Regions from separate parts of the Streptomyces sp. NBC_01142 genome, predicted to be linked through region 2. Evidence: riboswitches for the same ligand, from Rfam matches in the RefSeq annotation. Region 2 holds a riboswitch; the other holds the start of a gene.
The links. A riboswitch is a leader RNA that binds a small molecule or an ion and turns the genes downstream of it on or off. The one in region 2 is predicted to bind S-adenosylmethionine.
Positions count from the first base shown of each region.

Region 1: linked by a shared signal. The riboswitch ahead of OG883_RS22095 (aminotransferase class V-fold PLP-dependent enzyme) and the one ahead of thrC (threonine synthase) in region 2 are both predicted to bind S-adenosylmethionine.

Region 1 covers NZ_JAPEOR010000002.1:1,024,807-1,032,019, forward strand. Annotated here, with positions in the region: gene OG883_RS22085 (rhomboid family intramembrane serine protease) at 1-633, shown strand, start outside; gene OG883_RS22090 (Lrp/AsnC family transcriptional regulator) at 630-911, shown strand; gene OG883_RS22095 (aminotransferase class V-fold PLP-dependent enzyme) at 1,111-2,517, opposite strand; SAM riboswitch class IV at 2,720-2,837, opposite strand; gene trpD (anthranilate phosphoribosyltransferase) at 2,945-4,009, opposite strand; gene OG883_RS22105 (cytochrome bc complex cytochrome b subunit) at 4,150-5,778, opposite strand; gene OG883_RS22110 (ubiquinol-cytochrome c reductase iron-sulfur subunit) at 5,775-6,854, opposite strand; gene OG883_RS22115 (c-type cytochrome) at 6,851-7,213, opposite strand, start outside.
Region 2 covers NZ_JAPEOR010000002.1:2,702,116-2,709,328, reverse strand. Annotated here, with positions in the region: gene OG883_RS29790 (extracellular solute-binding protein) at 1-317, shown strand, start outside; gene OG883_RS29785 (DUF3263 domain-containing protein) at 365-628, shown strand; gene otsB (trehalose-phosphatase) at 639-1,508, shown strand; gene OG883_RS29775 (trehalose-6-phosphate synthase) at 1,771-3,228, opposite strand; gene OG883_RS29770 (hypothetical protein) at 3,306-3,638, opposite strand; gene OG883_RS29765 (glucosyl-3-phosphoglycerate synthase) at 3,761-4,699, opposite strand; SAM riboswitch class I at 4,844-4,971, shown strand; gene thrC (threonine synthase) at 4,989-6,275, shown strand; gene OG883_RS29755 (MoaD/ThiS family protein) at 6,323-6,598, shown strand; gene OG883_RS29750 (cold-shock protein) at 7,060-7,213, shown strand, end outside.

The sequences.
Region 1 (7,213 bases), 1.7 Mb from region 2:
ATCAGCCCGATCTCGGGCCTGAACCCGGTGTACGGGACCACCGACGCACTGCTCGCCGCGCAGAGTGCGTACTTCGAGCGGTGGGGCGTGATCCCCGCCGAACTGATGAACAGCTCCCCGCGCGCACTCCTCACCCCCCTCACCGCTCTCTTCGTCCACGGCAACTGGCTGCACCTGCTGGGCAACATGCTCTTTCTGTACGTCTTCGGGGCGATGGCCGAGGAGCGCATGGGACAGCTGCAGTTCGCCCTCTTCTCTCTGGGCTGCGGCTATCTCGCGCTGCTCGCCTACGCGGCGGCCAACGCCGATTCCGAGCAGACCCTGGTGGGCGCGTCCGGAGCGATCTCGGGCGTGCTCGGCGCCTTCCTCTATCTCTTCCCGAAGGCCCGGGTCACCAGTCTCTTCCCGTTCCTGTTCTTCCTGCCGCTGCGCTTCCCCGCCTGGGCCGTACTGATCTTCTGGTTCGTTCTGCAGTGGCTGGCGGCCCAGGGCGCGGGCAGCGGTCCGGGCGTCGCGTATCTCGCCCATCTCGTGGGGTTCGGGACCGGCTTTCTCTACGCGTGGGGACGATTCCGGCGTACGGCTAGAGTGAAAGCCCAAGCAGCGGCCACCGAGGGAGAAAGCCAACCGTGATCACCGCGATCGTGCTCATCAAGACCAGCGTGGACCGCATCCCCGAGATCGCCGAGTCGATCGCCGCGCTGGACAGTGTCAGCGAGGTCTTCTCCGTCACCGGCACCTACGACCTGATCGCCATGGTCCGGGTGGCCAAGCACGACGACCTGGCGGATGTCATCCCCGGCCGGATCAGCAAGATCCAGGGCGTCGAGGGCACCGACACGCATGTCGCCTTCCGTACGTACTCCCAGCACGACCTCGAGGCGGCGTTCGCGATCGGCCTCGACGCGTAGGGGACGAGGCAGACCCTGCCCGCCCCTCGCCGAGGCTGCGCCCGTACGGCGTGAAACCGCCGGCCCCGGGCGAGGCACGGCACCCCTCGCAGAACCGCGGCGCGACGCCGTCGGCGGCGAGGGGGTTCCGGCCCACCGCGGAACAACAAGCCCGCGCCACCGGCGCGGGCTTGTTCCGTTCCGCGGGCGGAGCCCGGCGTCACACGGCCGGGACGCAGCGGCCGTCCTCCGTGCGGTAGTTCCACTTCGCACCCTCGCGCACCAGTTCCCCCACGGCCCGTACGAAACGCTCCACATGCTCGTCGGGCGTACCGGCGCCGAAGCTGACCCGGATCGCGTTGAGCGACAGAGCGCCCGGCTCGGCCTCCGGCGCACCGCATTCGCCGACCTCCTGCGGGTCGCTGCCCAGCAGGGTCCGCACCAGCGGGTGGGCGCAGAAGAGCCCGTCCCGTACGCCGATGCCGTACTCCGCCGAGAGCGCCGCCGCGAAGTGCGAGCTGTTCCAGCCCTCGACGACGAAGGAGATGACGCCCACGCGCGGTGCTTCGTCACCGAACAGCGAGAGCACCCTGACCTGTTCCACCTCGGCCAGACCGGCACGGACCTTGGCGACCAGCGCCTGCTCGCGGGCGACCAGCGAGTCGAAGCCCGCCTCGGTCAGCGCCTTGCAGGCGGAGGCGATGGAGTACACGCCGATGACGTTCGGCGAACCGGCCTCGTGGCGGGCGGCCGTGGTGTGCCAGTCGACGTCCACACCGCCGTCCGCGCGCCGCGCGACCTTGCGCGAGGCGCCGCCGCCCGCGAGGTAGGGCTCCGCGTCCTGCAGCCAGTCCGCGCGGCCCGCGAGCACCCCGGAGCCGAACGGCGCGTACAGCTTGTGCCCGGAGAAGGCGACCCAGTCGACGTCCAACTCGGCGATGTCCACCGGGTGGTGGGGCGCGAGCTGCGCCGCGTCCAGCACGATCCGCGCGCCGTGGGCGTGCGCGGCGGCCGCGAGCTCCTTCACCGGCCACAGTTCACCGGTCACATTCGACGCACCCGTCACACAGACCAGCGCGGGACCGTACGGATCACGCTCGGCGAGCGCGCGCTCCAGCGTCTGCACTGCCTGAGCCGGCGTCCTGGGAGCGTTCAGATACGTCACCCGGGCATCGCGCCACGGCAGCAGCGAGGCGTGGTGCTCGGTCTCGAAGACGAACACCTCGCAGCCGGCGGGGATCGCGGCCGCCAGCAGATTCAGCGAGTCGGTCGTGGAGCGGGTGAAGACGACCTGGTCGTCGGGGCGGCAGCCGAGGAAGTCCGCGACCGTCGTCCGGCTGTTCTCGAAGAGGTCGGTGGACAGCTGCGAGAGGTAGCCGGCGCCGCGGTGCACGCTGCCGTAGTACGGGGCGTACGCCGCCACGTCGTCCCAGACCCGCTGCAGGGCCGGGGCGCTCGCCGCGTAGTCGAGGGCCGCATAGGTGACTTCACCTCCGGTGACCAGGGGGACGGTGACGTCCCGGCCCAGTACCTCGAGCGGCGCGGCACAGGCGGGGTCCGACTCGGCGGAGACGACAGTGGTGGCGGTGGCGGTGGCGGTGGCGACAGCGTTCGGGCACGCGGACATGGCGGTATCTCCCGGCAGGACAAGGCGGAATGGCTTCGAGAACCCGCACGGGCGGCACAACAGCCGCTCCCGGCACGGGGATTGCCTCACAGGCGCGGCGATCGCCGCACGGAGGGTGTGGAAGAAGGGGCAGAGATGCCCTATCGCATTCGCTTGCTCACGAGACTGCTCCCTTGAGGACCAGGACCCCAGGGCTTGCAGGGGTCCGCGCTTGCCGTAGACCTCGCTGCCTACGGCCTGGTCTTCACCCGGGGCACCCCGCCACGGACGGAGGGTTGCCGGACAGCGAGCCGGGGCCTAAATCGCTGTCACTCATGACCTTGGGAAGCATCCTGCCATACGTCCCGCATCACGCAAGAGCGCAGTCCAGTTCCTGAGACGGAGGAGTGAACCGCGCCCTGCGTCATGCTTCGACGTCCCTTCGCCGTCAGGCGTTGCTGACGGCGACCCACCGCTCCAGCACCGTCCTGGCAGCGCCCGAGTCGATCGACTTGGCCGCTCGGGCGATCCCCGCCGCGAGCTGCTCGTTCAGCGTGCCGTCCGTCGGCTCCAGCGCGACCAGTGCCGCCGCGGAATTGAGCAGTACGGCGTCCCGTACGGGCCCGGTCTCGCCGGCCAGCAACCGACGGGCGACATCGGCGTTGAACGAGGCGTCCGCGCCCCGCAGGGCCTCCACGGGCACCAGGTCGATGCCGATGTCCCGCGGATCGAAGGCCTCCTCGCGCACCGCTCCGTCGCGCACCACCCACACCCGGGACGTCGCCGTCGTCGTCAGCTCGTCCAGGCCGTCGTCGCCGCGGAAGACCAGCGCCGAGGAGCCGCGGTCGGCCAGCACCCCGGCCAGGATCGGTGCCATCCGGGCGTCCGCGACTCCGGTGGCCTGTGCCTTCACCTTCGCGGGGTTGGTGAGGGGGCCGAGGAAGTTGAACGTGGTGCGGATGCCCAGCTCCTTGCGGGCGGCCGCCACATGCCGCAGGGCCGGGTGGAACTTCACGGCGAAGCAGAAGGTGATCCCCGCCTCCTCGGCAACCTGGGCGACCCGCTGCGGGGTGAGCTCCAGATTGACACCCAGCTTCTCCAGTACGTCGGAGGCGCCGCTGGCCGAGGACGCGGCGCGGTTGCCGTGCTTGACGACCCTGGCGCCCGTGCCGGCGACGACGATCGCGGACATCGTGGAGATGTTGACGGTCTTGGCGCCGTCGCCGCCGGTGCCGACGATGTCGACGCTGGGGCCGGGCACCTCGATCAGGTTGGCGTGCGCGTACATGGTCCGTACGAGACCGGAGATCTCCTCGACCGTCTCGCCCTTGGCGCGCAGCGCGACGACGAAGCCCGCGATCTGGGCGTTCGTCGCCTCGCCGCTCAGGATGCGGTCCATGGCCCAGGCGGTGGCGTCCGCGCTCTGGTCGCGGTTCTCCAGGAGGGCGTTCAGTACGACGGGCCAGGAGAGGTCCGCCACGCTGTCGCCGCCAACCGGGGTCACAACGTTCATGGTCCACTCCAGGTCCACAGCCGAATAGGGATGGGTCCACCCTATCCAGCCCCGCAGACGGCGAAGAGCCCCGTCCATCGAATGGACGGGGCTCTTCGCTGTGGCGATCAGTACCGACATGTACCGATCAGTTCAGGCGATCAGTGGTGGCCGTCGCCACTGGTGATCTCCTTGTACTCCTCGGCGGACGGCTTGGGGATCTGGCTTCCCTCGCCGTAGTAGCCCTTGCTCAGCTTGGCCCTCAGCTTCTCGGAACGCTTCACCTTGCGCTCGACGCCGTTCTCGTCGACCGTCCGGCCGATCTCGGCCGGCTCGTACTGCTCGTGCGCCGTGAGCTTGTACAGGTCGCCCTGGCTGAGCGGCTCGTGGATCTCGACGAACTCACCGTGCGGGAGGCGCTTGATGATGCCGGTCTCGCGTCCGTGCAGCACCTTGTCCCTGTCGCGACGCTGCAGACCCAGACAGATCCGCTTGGTGACGATGAAGGCGAGGACCGGTCCGACGAAGTACGTGATCCGGACGAACCAGGTGATCGCGTTGATCGACAGATGGAAGTGCGTCGCGAAGATGTCGTTTCCACCACCGAGCAGCATGATCACGTAGGCCGTGATCCAGGCGACGCCCAGCGCGGTCCGGGTCGGCGCATTGCGCGGCCGGTCCAGGATGTGGTGCTCCCGCTTGTCGCCGGTGACCCAGGACTCGATGAACGGATAGACCGCGATCGCGCCCAGCACCAGACCGAAGACCACCAGCGGGATGAAGACACCCAGCACAAGGGTGTGGCCCCAGAAGTTGATCTCCCAGCCCGGCATCACACGGATCAGACCCTCGGCGAAGCCCATGTACCAGTCGGGCTGGGCGCCGGTGGACACCTGGTCCGGACGGTACGGGCCGAGTGCCCACACCGGGTTGATCGTGAACGTCGCCGCGATGATCGAGATGACACCGAAGACCAGGAAGAAGAAGCCTCCGGCCTTGGCCATGTAGACCGGCAGCAGCGGCATGCCGACGACGTTCTTGTTCGTACGGCCGGGGCCCGCGAACTGCGTGTGCTTGTGGTAGAAGACCAGGATCAGGTGCGCCACCACGAGGCCGAGCATGATGCCCGGCAGCAACAGGATGTGGATCGAGTAGAACCTGGCCACCATATCGTGGCCGGGGAACTCTCCGCCGAACAGGAAGAACGAGATGTACGTTCCGACGATCGGCGTCGCAAGGATCGCGCCCTGGGTGAAGCGCACACCGGTACCGGAGAGCAGGTCGTCAGGGAGCGAGTAACCGGTGAATCCGGTGAACATGCCCAGGACGAACAGCAGGAAGCCGAACATCCAGTTGATCTCACGCGGCTTGCGGAACGCACCCGTGAAGAAGACGCGCATCATGTGCACGAACATGCCGGCGAGGAAGACGATGGCGGCCCAGTGGTGGATCTGCCGGATCAGCAGACCACCGCGGACGTCGAAGCTGATGTCCAGGGTCGACGCGTACGCCTCGGTCATCCGGATGCCCTGCATCGGGACGTACGGGCCGTGGTACTCGATCTCGTTCATGCTCGGGTGGAAGAACAGCGTCAGATACACACCCGTGAGGATGATGATGATGAAGCTGTAGAGGCAGATCTCGCCCAGCATGAAGGACCAGTGGTCCGGGAAGATCTTCCGCATGTTGGCCTTGGCCAGGGAGTAGATCCCCAGCCGGCCGTCCGCCCAGTCGGCGACCCGCTCGCCCGCGGGTGCCTTGCGGTTCTTGTCGTCGGTCGCAGTACTCATCCGCGCTCCCAGAAGGCAGGACCGACGGGCTCTTCGAAGTCGCCGAGCGCCTCGAGGAAGCCTTCGTCATCCACGCCGATCCGCAGCTGCGGAAGAGCGTGACCGGCCGGGCCGAAGATGACGCGGGCGCCGTCGGAGAGGTCGAAGGTGGACTGGTGGCACGGGCAGAGCACGTGGTGGGTCTGCTGCTCGTACAGGCTGATCGGGCAGCCGACATGGGTGCAGATCTTGGAGTAGGCCACGATTCCGTCGTGGGACCACTCGAGCTCCTGCTTGTCCTTGATGTCCTCCGGCTGAATGCGGACGATCATCAGGGCAGCCTTGGCGATCTCGTTGTTGAAGTCGTGGTTGCTCTCCTCCAGGCCATCGGGCATGGCGAAGGTCAGCGAGCCCACGACGACGTCCTCGGGACGCAGCGGCTCATTCGTGTTCATGTTGATGAGCTTCTTGCCCTTGGCCCACAGGGTCTTGCGGAGCTTCTCCTCGGGCAGCGGCCCCAGGTCGCGCAGCAGCACCACACCGGAGAGCGGCACCATGGCCAGCGCGCCGAACATGGTGTTGCGGATCAGCTTGCGACGGCCGATCGCGGACTCCTTGGCGCCGTCCGCGAAGTCCGCCAGGACCTTGGCCTTGACCTCGGGCTCGGCCGAGATCGCGTGGCGGTCGTCAGCGACCTCGACATCGGACATCAGGGTGCGGGCCCAGTGGACCGCACCCGCGCCGATGCAGAAGAGCGCGAGACCGAGGGTCATGCCCAGCGAGAAGTTGAGCGCGCTCACATGGCCCAGCGGCCAGATGTACACGATCTTGTCGACCGGGAAAATCACGAACGAGGCGATGAAGGCGACCGTGGCCAGCATCGACAGCGTGAACATGAAGGCCACGGCGCGCTCGGAGCGCCTCGCGGCCCGCTCGTCGATGTCCTGGATGCGCGGCTTGTGCGCCGGCAGCCCGGGGTCGGCGAACGGCTCGTCCCCCGCGCGCTCGGCGACGGCGGTGCCCTCATGCCCTGCCGCGTCGTGCGCGGCGTCCTGCTCGAGCGGCAGGTTCTCTTCTGGAATCTCTTGGCTACTCATGACTTCTTGGCCTTAGCGGTGTGGGCCGCGACCCAGACGGCAACTGCGATGAGCGAGCCCAGACCGAAGATCCAGCCGAACAGACCCTCGCTGACGGGGCCGAGGCCACCCAGCGCGAAGCCACCGGGGGTCGCGGTCTCGTCGCCGTTCACGGTCTGGACGTACTTGATGATGTCCTGCTTCTGCTTCTCCGGCAGGGTGGTGTCGGGGAAGGAGGGCATGTTCTGCGGGCCGGTCTGCATGGCCTCGTAGAGGTGCTTCGCGCTCACGCCGTCAAGGCTCGGGGCGTACTTGCCGTTGGTCAGCGCACCGCCCTCACCCGTGAAGTTGTGGCACTGGGCGCAGTTGGTACGGAACAG
Region 2 (7,213 bases):
GGGCCGAGATCGGCAAGTTCCTGGACTTCGTCTTCAGTGACAAGAACGTCCTGGAGTTTGCGGGCCAGAACGACCTGCTGCCGGTGACGATCTCCGCGTCCGAGGCGATGGAGAAGAACCCGGAGCACAAGGACCTGAAGAAGTTCCTCGAGGAGCTCCCGACCTCGGTGCTTCCGCCGGTCGGCAAGACGTCGTGGGCCGCGGTCAGCGAGAACATCAAGAAGAACATCGGCACTGCGGTGGAGAAGGACGGCAGCCCGGCGGCCACCCTGGGCCGGATAGCCCGTGACGCCACCGCCGCGGAGAACGCCGAGTAGGTCAGCGGCAGGGCAGCGAGCCTCGCCGCGCGGATATGTTGGTTCGTATGACCGATGAGCCGGCCGACGAGCAGCGGGCCGACAACGAGGTGCTCTCCGAGCGCGACCGTGCCGTACTGGCCATGGAGCGTCACTCCTGGCCGGGGCCCGGCGCGAAGGAGCGGGCCATCAGGGAGCAGCTCGGCATCTCCCCGGTCCGCTACTACCAGCTCCTGAACGCCCTCATCGACGACGAGCGCGCCCTGGTCCACGATCCGGTCACGGTCAACCGGCTCCGCCGTGTGAGAGACGCGCGCCGAAGTCGCCGATAGGGTCGGGTGCATGGGCAGCTCCCCGTACGCGCACCCTTTGCCGACGCCGTCCACCCCGGCGGGCCGTGACGGTCTGGCCGCACTTCTTGCCCGGCCGGGCACAGCCGTCGTCGCCCTCGACTTCGACGGCACCCTCGCCGAGATCGTGCCCGACCCCGAGCGGGCCCGCGCCCACCCCGGTGCCGTTCCCGCGCTCGCCGCGCTCGCGCCGCAGGTCGCCTCCGTCGCCGTGGTCACCGGCCGGCCCGCCGGTGTCGCCGTCCGGTACGGCGGCTTCGCCGGGGTGCCGGGCCTCGATCACCTCGTCGTCCTCGGCCACTACGGCGCCGAGCGGTGGGATGCGGTCAGCGGCACCGTCCGTACGCCCACTCCCTTCCCCGGGGTCGCGGCCGCCCGCGCCGAACTGCCGGGGTTCCTGGACCGGATCGGGTCCTGGAGCGGCACCTGGATCGAGGAGAAGGGGCAGGCCGTCGCGGTCCACACCCGCCGCGCGTCCGACCCGCAGGCCGCCTTCGAGGCCCTGCGCGAACCGCTCGCCGCGCTCGCCGCGCGCCACGGTCTGATCGTGGAGCCGGGCCGCATGGTCCTGGAGCTGCGCCCGCCCGGCATGGACAAGGGCGTGGCACTGCTGGAGTACGTACGGGAGGTGGACGCCCAGGCCGTGCTCTACGCCGGGGACGACCTCGGCGACCTGCCCGCCTTCGGGGCGGTCGAGAAGCTTCGCTCGGACGGCGTCCCCGGCCTGCTGGTGTGCAGCGGCAGCGCGGAGGTCCCGGAGCTGGCGGACCGCGCGGATCTGCTGCTGCCGGGCGGCCCCGTCGCGGTGGTCAAGTTCCTCGCGGCGCTGGCGGCGGCCATCTCGCCCCCGGCCCGGGGCTGACCGCGCCCGGCGCCTGCCACCGCGCACGCGGCCCGGCGCCGGCCGTCTCCCACCGCGCCGTTCGCCGGGGCTGGACCGTCTCCCACCGCGCCCTTCGCCGGGGCTGGACCGTCTCCCACGCCGCCCGCGGCCAGGAGGTGTGTTCGCCTTGCGACGGACGCACCACGCCAGATCCCGCTCACTGATCCGGCACGCTGCCGAGGACACCCCGAGGCACCCGCAAGACACTCGAAAGCACCCGCAAGACACCCGAAAGACACGCCTACGCGCGCAGCGCCTCCAGCTGCTCCAGGAACCACCGCTGCGGTGGCAGCGCGGTCGCCGCCGCGGCCAGCCGCTTGGTGTGTTCCGCCCGCTCGGCCTCCGGCATGGTCAGGGCCTTGTGGAGCGCCGCCGCCGTGCCCGTCACGTCGTACGGGTTCACCGTGATCGCGTCCTCGCGCAGCTCCTCGTGGGCGCCCGCCTCGCGCGAGAGGACCAGGGCGACGCCGTGGTCCGAGACGATCGGGATCTCCTTGGCGACCAGATTCATGCCGTCGCGGATCGGGTTGACCAGGGCCACGTCCGCCAGCCGGTATGCGGCCAGCGAGCGGGCGAAGTCGTCCTTCACATGGAGGACGACCGGGGTCCAGTCGCCCGTTCCGTAAAGGGAGTTGATCTCCTCCGCGACCCGGGACACCTCGGCCGTGTACTCCCGGTAGACGGCCAGGTCCTGCCGCGACGGGTACGCGAAGGCGACATGGACGACCCGGCCCCGCCACTCGGGGTGGTCGTCGAGCAGGGCCCGGTAGGCCAGCATGCCCCGCACGATGTTCTTCGACAGCTCCGTACGGTCCACCCGGACGATCGTCTTCCGTCCCGGGCCCACCTGCTCGCGCAGCGCGGCCAGCCGCTCCTCCACATCGGCCCGCCGCGACCGCTCCCGCAGGAAGTCCGCGTCCGCGCCGAGCCCGTGCACGCCGATCACCGTCCGCTTGCGCTGCTGCCCGTGCGGCCGGAACTCGACGCTGGGCGGCTCGTCCTTCGGCCAGTACGTCGTCACGTCGTGCGCCGTCAGCGCCGCCCCGCAGCAGCCCTGGAACGCCTGCGCCCACCGCCAGGTCAGGAATCCCACCCGGTCGGCGCCGAGCATTCCGAGCAGCAACTGCTCGCCGATGTCGTCCGGCAGCATCCTGAAGTACTCGATGGGCGCCCACGGCGTGTGCGAGAAGTGCCCGATCCGCAGGTCGGGCCGCAGCTCCCGGAGCATCCCCGGGACCAGCGCCAGGTGGTAGTCCTGCACCAGGACCGCCGCGCCCTCGGCCGCGCTCTCGGCCAGCGCCTCGGCGAAGGCCCGGTTGTACGTCTCGTACGCACCCCACTGCCGCCGGAACTCGGCGTCGAAGACCGGTTCCAGCGGGGTCTGGTACAGCATGTGGTGGACGAACCAGAGCACGGAGTTCGCGATGCCGTTGTACGCGTCGGAGTGGACGGACGCGTCGATGTCGAGCATCCGCACGCCGGGCTCGCCGACCCCGCTCCGGACCGCCTCGCGGTCTCCGTCGCTCAGCGCGGCGCACACCCACAGCGCCTCTGCTTCGGAGCCGATGGCGGAGAGTCCGGAAACCAGCCCGCCCCCGCCGCGGCGGGCACCCAGCGAGCCGTCCTCGCTCAGTGTGTACGAGACCGGGCCGCGGTTGGACGCGACGAGGACCTGGGCAGCAGTGTGCTCGGAGACCATGTGCCGAAACCTAGCCCGTCCCGTAAACCCTCAAACGTGCGTGCGGCTCTCAGGGGGCGACGATCGTGGCAAACAGGTCATGGGTTGCGGCGCACGCGCGTGGCGGCGATGGCGACCACTCCGGCCGCGGCCAGGCTCAGCGCCACACCGCCCAGCAGCCACAGCCGCTCGGCCGCGCTGCTGCTCCTGGCCATCTCGCCGGCGGGACTCGGCGCGGGCAGGGGAGGGGCGTTCCGGCCCGGGACCCGGTCCGAATCCGAATCAGGGACCCGGTCCGAATCCGAATCCGAATCAGGTTCCGGGACCGGGTCCGGCGACGCGACGGCGGGAGCCACGCGGCCGCCGAGGGGGGAGACGACCTCGGCCGCGGCCTGCCCCGGAACCACCACCCCGGTCACGGCGGTGGTCATGACCGCCAGGGCCCCGAGGAGTCGGGGCAGCCCGGCACTGCGGCGCGGAGCGCCCGTACGAAGTCTCAAGCCTCTCAAGCCCATAAATGCGAAATTAAGACAGAAAGACCGAATAGATACGGTTAGGCCGCGCGACGCGCCGCGTACTCACCGATCTCGCGCATCGGCGGCCGCTCCTCCGTGTCCACCGGGTGCGTCCGCGGTACGAAGCCGTCCTCGCCCCGCTCGAACTGGATGAGCGAAGGCCGCACCAAGTGGCCCCGGGAGAGCCGCAGTTGGGCCGTACGGTAGATCGCGGCGGCCATCCTGCCCAGCGCCTGCCCGTCCTGGTGGCGGTGCTTGCGCGAGCCGACGTCCACCTGGGCCAGCGCGTCCAGGCCCACCGTGTGCAGCGCGTCGACGAGCAGGCCCAGCTCCACGCCGTAACCGACCGGGAAGGGCAGCCGCTCCAGCAGCGAGCGCCGCGCCGCGTACTCACCGCCCAGCGGCTGGACGAACCCGGCCAGCTGCGGCCAGTGCAGATTGAGCAGCGGGCGGGCCACCAGCTCGGTCACCCGGCCGCCCTGACCGGCCACGTCCCCCAGCGGCCGGTCGTACATCGCCTTGACGAACTGCACCTCGGGGTCGGTCAGCAGCGGCCCCACGATCCCGGAGACGAAGTTGGCCGAGAACTCCCGCAGATCCGCGTCGATGAAACAGACGATGTCGCCGGTGGTCACCATCAGTGACCGCCACAGCACCTCGCCCTTGCCGGGGACGGCCGGTATCCGGGGCAGGATCACGTCCCGGTGCACCACGCGCGCGCCCGCGGCAGCGGCCACCTCGGCCGTACGGTCGCTCGAGCCCGAGTCGACGACGACCAGCTCGTCGACGAGCGGGACCGCCTCCATCAGCTCGCGGCGGATCGCGGTGACGATGTCGCCGACGGTCGCTTCCTCGTCGAGCGCAGGCAGGACGACGCTGACGGTCGTGCCGCGTTTGGCGGCCATCAGCCGGTCGAGCGGGCGGTCGGCCGCCGACCAGGAACGCCTGGTCAGCCAACGCTCCACCTCTTCCAGCACGTGCGCGTCTCCCTTGACATCCGGACCTTGTGATCCATCTCGCGGTTCGGACGACTATCTCAAGCGTCCGGGCCTTCGGTTACAGTCTTGAACAACGCGGATGACCGTCGCATGTCGGGGGTCTTCACGCTGATAACCGAATAGCGCTCATCCAGAGGGACAGAGGGAACGGCCCGTTGAAGTCCCGGCAACCCTCCCGCCGACCGCGAGGTCACGGTGGGGAAGGTGCCAATTCCGTCTTGTGGCGAAATGCGTCACGAGGAAGATGAGGAGAAAGGGCCTCGCCACCATGGCTGTGCAGACTGTTTCGAGCACCACGACCCCTGTGAACCTGGGTCCCGCCGCCGCACTCTCCTGCCGCGAATGCGGAGAGCGATTCGAACTCGGCCCGATCTTCGCCTGCGCCCTGTGTTTCGGGCCGCTCGAAGTCGCGTACGACCTGCCGAGCGGCAACCCGGAAGAGCTTCGCAAGCAGATCGAATCGGGCCCCGACAACATCTGGCGCTACGCCCCGCTGCTGCCCGTCCCCGCCGACGTGGCCGACAAGCCGAACATCAACCCCGGCTTCACCAAGCTGGTCAAGGCCGACAACCTCGCCCGTGAACTGGGTGTCACCGGCGGCCTGTACGTCAAGGACGACTCCGGCAACCCGACGCACTCCTTCAAGGACCGTGTCGTCGCGATCGCCGTCGAGGCCGCCCGCGCCTTCGGCTTCACCACCCTTTCCTGCTCCTCCACCGGCAACCTCGCGGGCGCGGTCGGCGCGGCCGCCGCACGCGCCGGCTTCCGCTCCTGCGTCTTCATCCCGCACGACCTGGAGCAGGGCAAGGTCGTCATGGCCGCGGTGTACGGCGGTGAGCTGGTCGGCATCGAGGGCAACTACGACGACGTCAACCGCTTCTGCTCCGAGCTCATCGGCGACCCGCTCGGCGAGGGCTGGGGCTTCGTCAACGTCAACCTCCGCCCGTACTACGGCGAGGGCTCCAAGACGCTGGCGTACGAGATCTGCGAGCAGCTCGGCTGGCAGCTGCCCGACCAGATCGTGATCCCGATCGCCTCCGGCTCGCAGCTCACGAAGATCGACAAGGGTCTGCAGGAGCTGATCAGGCTCGGGCTGGTCGAGGACAAGCCGTACAAGATCTTCGGCGCCCAGGCGGAGGGCTGCTCGCCGGTGTCGACGGCCTTCAAGGCCGGGCACGACGTCGTACGGCCCCAGAAGCCGGACACCATCGCCAAGTCGCTGGCGATCGGCAACCCGGCCGACGGTCCGTACGTGCTGGACATCGCGCGCCGCACCGGCGGTGCGGTCGAGGACGTCGACGACGAGCAGATCGTCGACGCGATCAAGCTGCTGGCCCGCACCGAGGGCATCTTCGCGGAGACCGCCGGCGGCGTGACCGTGGGTGTCACCAAGAAGCTGATCGACGCGGGCGTGCTCGACCCGACGCTCACCACCGTCGTCCTCAACACCGGCGACGGGCTCAAGACGCTGGACGCGGTGGCGCCGACGACCGGTCCGACCGCGACGATCCGCCCCAGCCTGGACGCGTTCCGCGACGCCGGCCTGGCCCGCTGACCACCCGGGACTCCCCGGACTCCTGAGACTCAAGGAAGGCACGCACCATGAGCGTCAACGTCCGCATCCCCACCATTCTCCGCACGTACACGGGCGGCAAGGCCGAGGTTCCGGCTCAGGGCGAGACCCTCTCCGAGGTGATCGCGGACCTGGAGAAGAACCACACCGGTATCGCCGCACGCGTCCTGGACGACCAGGGCAAGCTGCGCCGCTTCGTGAACGTGTACGTCAATGACGACGATGTGCGCTTCGAGCAGGGTCTGGAGACCGCGACCCCGGACGGGGCCGGCGTCTCGATCATCCCGGCCGTTGCCGGAGGCTGATCCCCCCTCAGGCGCCTCAGGAGCCTCACGCGCCTCAAGCGCGGCCCCGACGGATGCTACGCAGAGTTATACGAATTGCCCCCTCCGCAAGAGAAGCGGAGGGGGCAATTCTGTATGGTTGAGCGCGGTACAGTTGGGGAAGCCCCCTCCGCTGCTTGTGCCGCGCGCATATGAGAATGCGCCCGGGCGCGACAAGAAGCAGCCAAAGTACGCGATCGAATTGCCTCTTAGGCGTCATTTGCCGGGCCCGACTTGCCCCGGAATTCACTGAATTCAGCGTAATAATCCGTTCTCGCGTGCTCGGATTTCTCGTCCGACTGACCTGTTGCAGAGGGCAGTTGGGCAGATACATTCAGCCGCGGTCGACGCGTTCCGGCGCACACCCCTCCTGTCGGGGTGAGGTCTGACCCGGGTCCGCGAAGTGCGGTCCTGCGCAAGGGCCAGTAATAGGGGAGTTAGGCATGGCTCAGGGCACCGTCAAGTGGTTCAACGCGGAGAAGGGGTACGGCTTCATCGCGGTCGACGGTGGTGCGGATGTTTTCGTCCACTACAGCGCGATCCAGATGGATGGGTACCGCACCCTTGAAGAGGGTCAGCGAGTCGAATTCGAGATCT